One region of the Brevibacillus halotolerans genome, then DNA from elsewhere that is predicted to be linked to it. Evidence: riboswitches for the same ligand, from Rfam matches in the RefSeq annotation. Region 1 holds a riboswitch; each other region holds the start of a gene.
What was found. Region 1 has a riboswitch for cobalamin ahead of O0550_RS05510 (DUF4430 domain-containing protein). Riboswitches for the same ligand answer to the same signal wherever they lie in the genome.

Region 1 (2,208 bases):
TTTAGAAGGGAGCATACCCTTTAAAAGCCTCTTTGCTATCTACATAAGTAACACGTCTTTGTGTAACCTGTATTCTGTTTTCTACCAATACTGTACTACTATATTTACCATATAGTCAACTATGTATTGATTGTTATTTTTAAAAACACTATACACGTCTTTGTGTATAAAAACCTTTTGCATCAAAGGTTTGATATGATTCGGCAAGCACTGCATTGTGCCTGTTCAGTTGTCAAGACTTAGCAAAATGTTGATTTATCAATTTGTACAACAATGGAAGTAAAAGAGGTGTGAGTACGAAATAAAAAACGAAATTCCCAATTGCATGCATCGTATCATAGGGGACTCCTGCTAGATAATAAGCAAGAAAATAAGTTGAATCGTAAAGCGGTACCTGACAAAGAGAGTTAACAAACCCGTAAAGCATTCCTGTAAATCCGGCGTATATGGCCATCACAAACAAGGAAAGCTTTGGAAACACAGGACGTATAAATATACCGGTTACCACGACAATTATACAGTATGCAATGATCTGCGGGATAATCCAAATCCCGATCCCTAGGACCATATTTGACAAAATCATCACAATTATCGCAAGCAACAAACCATATCGAAGTCCCATCAGAATTGTCATAAGAATGACAAATGTTGTCACGGGCTGTACGTTAGGTATGGACGACAGTGCAATCCGACCAGCAACAGACAAGGCAGCTAAGATAGCTAGCAACGTTATGCCTCTTACACTGGATAGGGATGCTTTGTGTATTTGATGGTTAGGAGGCATGTAAATCCCACTTAATGACATCGCCATCTTTGACTTTAAGATCCTTGGCTCCTGTAACCGCTGGTGCTCCGTTCACTTCGTATAACCAATACTTTTTCTCTGCTGGATTTTGCTTCACATCCTCAATTGACGTGATAAATCCATTATCGTCTTCCACTTTAAAATTGGTTTTCATCAACTCATACAAGGTTTGATCCCCTTTGAATTGAATTGTTTTTTCAGCAATTTTGGTTTTGCCCTGATCGCTTGAAACTTCCACAACGATCTTGTTTTCAACCTTTTCTTCTGCTGATGTGTTTTGCGCTACTTCATTATTTGAACAACCCACTACACTTACCAGCGCAAGTGCAATAAGTAAGGCGATTTGACAAACTCTTCTTACCATTTCCGCTCCTTTCTCCATAAAAAAAGTCTAGTGAGGCGGGAACATCACTAGACTTGGACTAACCACTTTCGCCTCGAAATGGTTAGCCTTTCAGTAGTTTTTAGGTAAAAGACCTGACTTAAGACCGGAAAACAGTCTATCACAGTGGCGGGACCGCGTTGGATTTGCACCAAACTTCCATTACCTAAAACTATTATTATTTACATGAATGAGATGTGACCCATTTGAAAATATTATAGCACAAGAAATGGACTTGACAATCATGCTGTTGTGACAAAATATAGTTGTATTCTTCCATATTTTAAGACAGGTGACGTAAAATTCCCCGAGCAATATGAACGCCGCATGCTCCTGCTTGCGCAAGTCCTCGCGTTAAACCTGCTCCATCGCCGCCTGCATATAAACCACTAATTTCTGTTTCAAAGTGCGGATTCAAATATGGACGTGCTGAATAGAATTTCGCTTCTACTCCATAAAACAGCGTGTGTTCACTTGCAATACCCGGCGTAACATGATCGAGTGCCTCTACCATTTCAATTAAGCTTTTCATTGTATTATATGGTAATACTAGGCCGAGATCACCTGGTACGGCTTCTTTTAACGTTGGCTCAATAAATCCCTCTTTCAGTCGTTTTTCTGTCGAACGCCGCCCACGTTTTATATCGCCAAAGCGCTGTACAATCACGGAGCCGTTAGAAAGATCATTCGCTCGTCTTGATACCTCTTTCGCGTATTCGTTTGGCTTATCAAATGGTTCTGTAAAGACATGAGACACAAGCAGAGCAAAGTTCGTGTTAGGGGACCCCAGCTTCTCATCCTTGTATGCATGCCCGTTAGCCGCCATTACACCGCTGTGATTTTCTACAACAACATGACCGCTTGGATTGGAACAAAAGCTTCGCACAATTTGATCCGTAGAAGATTTGAACAAGAACTTCCCTTCATATAGATGCTTATTGATTTCTTCCATGACTACATTGGTCGTTTCTACACGAACCCCCACATCTACTTGATTGTTACTCAATCGTAGGCCCTGTTT
Region 2 (2,208 bases), on a different contig from region 1:
CCACATCGAATGAATAGCGCAGCTTACAGCATAATCATTATCAAGCGAAGAAGCTTCGTCGCCTTCTATGATTTGGGATGTAGCGACTATAATGAGAGGGGTGGCCAGAACATTCTTCATGGATTCTTCTACTAAATGAGGTTTGGTAGGAAAGCGTTCAAGCAAGAAATCCTGAGCTAGCTGGTTAAACCGTTCCTTAGCAGCGCCTCGAATGACATAGAAGTGCCAAGGCTCTCGCAAGCGATCATTGGGTGCTAATATAGCTGCTTCTAGAAGCTGCTCGATCTTTTCTTTTTCTACAGGGCGACCATCGTAGGCGCGTATAGCTTGACGTTGTTGTAAGGTGTGTAAGAGGGACATGTTTTAACAACCTTTCTATAATATGTTAATTATGATACTGTATATTCAAATATATTTTCCTCTATGCATAAAAATAGAAGATTTCTAATAGTATGTCAGTATACGATCTTCTTTCACCTCTTGTCCAGTCCCGTGTGGGCTAGACAGAAAAGTATGGACAATAAAATGCAAATTGGATTATGATAGAACTAATCACATAAGCTTGGGAATAAAGGAATTGTTACATGAGAAACGATTCACATGGGGAAGTTGGTGAAAATCCAACACGGTCCCGCCACTGTAATTGGAGAGCCCGTTTTTGTCACTGGATATTATAAATTTTCAGAAGACGAAAAGGAGCAGAATATTCCAAGAGTCAGGCTACCCTCTTTATTCTAACAACACCGTCAGACCTACGGCAGATGGGGAGGTGTTATGAGAGCAGTTTTGCTACAGAAGGGAATATTCCTTTCCAAAAAATAACAAGCTCATCATAACAGCACTTCTCACGTAAGTCAGACGGGGAAGCGCTGTTTTTTTTATTGTATAAAAATGTAAGGTTGATTGCAAATAAGGATAGGGGGCTTGGAGTAGATGGAGAAAGGAAAAATTCTACTAATTGGCTTTGGACCAGGACATCATGATCACATTACGCATCGGGCAAAAGAGGCTATCCTAGAATGCGAAGTGATAATTGGCTACAACACTTATGTAGATTTAATTCGAGAGCTTATTTCAGACAAAAGTGTCGTGCGTACTGGGATGACAGAAGAGGTTAGCCGTGCTCAAGAAGCGGTAAGATTGGCTGAGTTAGGTCAAGTTGTTGGCGTTATTTCTAGTGGGGATGCTGGGGTATACGGCATGGCCGGACTAGTTTATGAAGTCCTAGTCGAAAAAGGCTGGACAGAATCTACTGGGGTGAAGGTAGAGGTTGTACCTGGAATTTCATCCATTCAGTCTTGCGCGTCTTTATTGGGTGCTCCCATTATGCATGACGCTTGCACAATCAGCTTGAGTGACCATCTTACACCGTGGGAAACGATTGCTAAGCGTGTAGAAGCAGCTGCTTCTGCTGATTTTGTCATTGCGCTGTATAACCCGCGCAGTGGTCGCCGTACACGACAAATTGTAGAAACACAACAAATATTATTAAAATATCGTTCTCCTGAAACGCCAGTAGGAATCGTAAAGAGCGCCTATAGAGATCGAGAACATGTTGTAATTACAACACTTGCAGACATGCTACAGCATGACATTGGAATGCTGACAACAGTAATCATCGGGAACTCGACTACCTTTGTTTACGACCAAAAAATTATTACTCCGCGCGGATATCAACGTAAATATACGTTAAATCGCATGGATCAACCGTTAAAACCTCATGAACGCTTGCAGGAGAAGGCAGAGCCTTGGGCGCTTCACAGCCAGCCTCAGAGTGGAAATCCGGTATCTGAGTCATCTTCTGTGCAAGAAGTGGCTGTAGCGACTTCACCGCAGGCTACAATACAAGAAGCTCAGGTTTCTGATTCCGCACCATCAGCGGCGATGGAAGCCCTTTCAAATCCCAGGCAATTCTCAAGGGAAGTAGAACAGAATTCTTTTCAGGAAGAGACAGAGAGCTTTCAAGCTCCTAAACAAGCGGTAAAGGCCTTTCAATTAGCGATGGAAGCGCTTGCGTGCGTTGATGAAAAGACAGCCTTGGAGTTAAATCAGGGTATCACTCCACCACCTCGCCCGTTTAGCGGAGTTGTTGATATTTTAGAGCTAGGCGTTTCGCCTGGTGTAGCTCGTAAGAATTTTACCTCTGAACAAATGCGTCTATTGGCCGATTTGACCAAGGATGGCGGAGAAATGATGTACAGCATTGAG
Region 3 (2,208 bases), 190 kb from region 1:
TAAACGAGGGAATGCATCATCTCGGAATTTTGAGTAAACAAGAGCTAGATCGTACCGTTGAGACTGTGACGGGGATATATGAGGGTAAGGGTGAATCCTTTATGAAGGAAGAAGCCATTCGTAATGCAAGCCTTTCTGCGATGCTGTTCATGCTATCTGCGAAAGATAAAGGTTGGGATACGTGCCCAATGATTGGATTTGATCCAGGTGCTATTAAGGAAATTTTAGAAATTCCTGATGGATATGAAACAGTCATGATGATTACTATCGGAAAAGAAAAGCTCTCAAGCCAACGTCCACGCGGCTATCGTAAGCCGAACGGAGAGTTTGTAAGCTACAATGGTATGTGATTTCTATGAAAACATTGCTAAAGCTGTTAATGGGACATGCTGTGGCAATGTTTTTTTACTATAGAGGAATTGGCGCTTTTTATAGATGAACCTGATCCTAGATGCATCCTCTTAAGCCTTTCTGGACAAAAGTGTTCCATCTTATGAGTGGAATTATAGAAGGGCTTTAATTTCATATAGCGTAAACGTGGAATAACGAATATAATTTGTTCTAGGTAAACTTTTTGTCCTACTTTCAAAATAAGGATATAAAGTGAATATTTCCAAGGAAAAACTACATATGGTAGTGGAATAGGTGTATTTGTTTCATAACGGATACTTAAAAGGGAAGCCGGTGTAAATCCGGCACGGTCCCGCCGCTGTAAGGGGGAGTCTTATGCAAATATGTCACTGGATCATATCTGGGAAGACGCATGGAGATGATGAACCCAAGTCAGAAGACCTGCCTATTCTAGAAATGCTGTTAGACCTACGGGGAGATAGGGAGGTGTTTTGAATGCTAAAAGACCGATGTGATGTGTTCATAAACGATAGGCATTTCTGACCTTTTTAATCTGGTTGGTAATGTTTTTTTGTTTTTTAACATTTTTAGAATAATTAAATTATATAAAAGGTGATAAAAATGTATTTGAAACGGTCTGCATTTATTACTTCTTTTGTTGGACTAGTAGCGCTGCTAACAATCATTATCGCTGGCTGTGGTAACACAACAAAAGAAGGAGAAAATAGAGCAACTCAAGATAGTTCAAAAGTTCTTACGTTTTCCTGGTCTGGAGATATCGGAGACGTAAATCCTCATACCTATTTTCCGAATCAATGGTTCTCACAAGCTATGGTATATGAATCTCTCGTTTACTACGGTGAAGGCGGGGAGCTTAAACCGTGGCTGGCCCAAAGCTGGGATGTATCGAAGGATGGAAAAGAGTATGTGTTTCATCTAAGAAAAGATGTTACATTTTCGGATGGATCGCCGTTTAATGCTACAATCGTGAAGAAAAATTTCGATACGGTTTTAGCTAATGCTCCCCAACATGAATGGATGGAATTAATAAATCAAATTAAAAGTACTGAGGTAGTGGACGATTTTACGTTTAAATTAATTTTGAACAAGCCATATTACCCAACTCTTCAGGAGCTTACGTACATCAGACCTTTACGATTTGTAGGAGAAGCTGCCTTTCCTGATAGCCAAAACACATTTAAAGACGGGCTCAAGTCACAGATTGGGACAGGTCCATGGGTACTAAGCGAATATAAGAAAAATGAAAGGGCTGTCTTTACAAGAAACGAGAAGTATTGGGGCGAGAAACCGAAAGTCGATAAGGTGATTGTTAAAGTCATACCTGACGGTGAATCGAGAGTTCTCGCTTTTGAGAAGAAGGACATTGATTTGATTTTTGGGAACGGAGTCATAAGCCAGGATTCGTTCCGGTTTCTGAAGGATTCGGGAAAATATGAAACCAAACTATCAGAACCTACGGCTACAAGGGCGTTACTCTTTAATACGAACAGAGAAGCTCTCAAAGAGCGTAACTTACGTCTAGCTATTCAGCATGCCTTTGATAAGCAGGCTGTCATCGATCATATCTTTTACGGCACAGAAAGAAAAGCTGATACGTTATTTGCACCTACCATTCCATATACGAAGATTGATGTAAAACCGTATGAACACGATGAAGAAAAAGCGAAACAATTGTTGGATGAAGCGGGCTGGAAACAAGTAAATGGCAAACCATTTAGAGAGAAGGCTGGAAAACCGCTACAATTGGAGCTGATGTTTATTAGCTCAGACAACATCCAGAAGGCGATCGCAGAATATACCCAAGGTGAGTTTAGAAAATTAGGGATAGATATGAAG

Region 2: another riboswitch for cobalamin. It lies ahead of cobJ (precorrin-3B C(17)-methyltransferase); the one in region 1 lies ahead of O0550_RS05510 (DUF4430 domain-containing protein).
Region 3: another riboswitch for cobalamin. It lies ahead of nikA (nickel ABC transporter substrate-binding protein); the one in region 1 lies ahead of O0550_RS05510 (DUF4430 domain-containing protein).

What each region holds. Positions count from the first base shown of each region.
Region 1 covers NZ_JAPTNK010000003.1:124,024-126,231, forward strand. The annotation lists gene O0550_RS05505 (ECF transporter S component) at 233-727, opposite strand; gene O0550_RS05510 (DUF4430 domain-containing protein) at 774-1,169, opposite strand; adenosylcobalamin (AdoCbl) riboswitch at 1,222-1,374, opposite strand; gene O0550_RS05515 (NAD(P)/FAD-dependent oxidoreductase) at 1,471-2,208, opposite strand, start outside.
Region 2 covers NZ_JAPTNK010000001.1:521,546-523,753, forward strand. The annotation lists gene O0550_RS02265 (nitroreductase family protein) at 1-360, opposite strand, end outside; cobalamin riboswitch at 555-746, shown strand; gene cobJ (precorrin-3B C(17)-methyltransferase) at 934-2,208, shown strand, end outside.
Region 3 covers NZ_JAPTNK010000003.1:313,096-315,303, reverse strand. The annotation lists gene O0550_RS06385 (nitroreductase family protein) at 1-350, shown strand, start outside; cobalamin riboswitch at 627-814, shown strand; gene nikA (nickel ABC transporter substrate-binding protein) at 973-2,208, shown strand, end outside.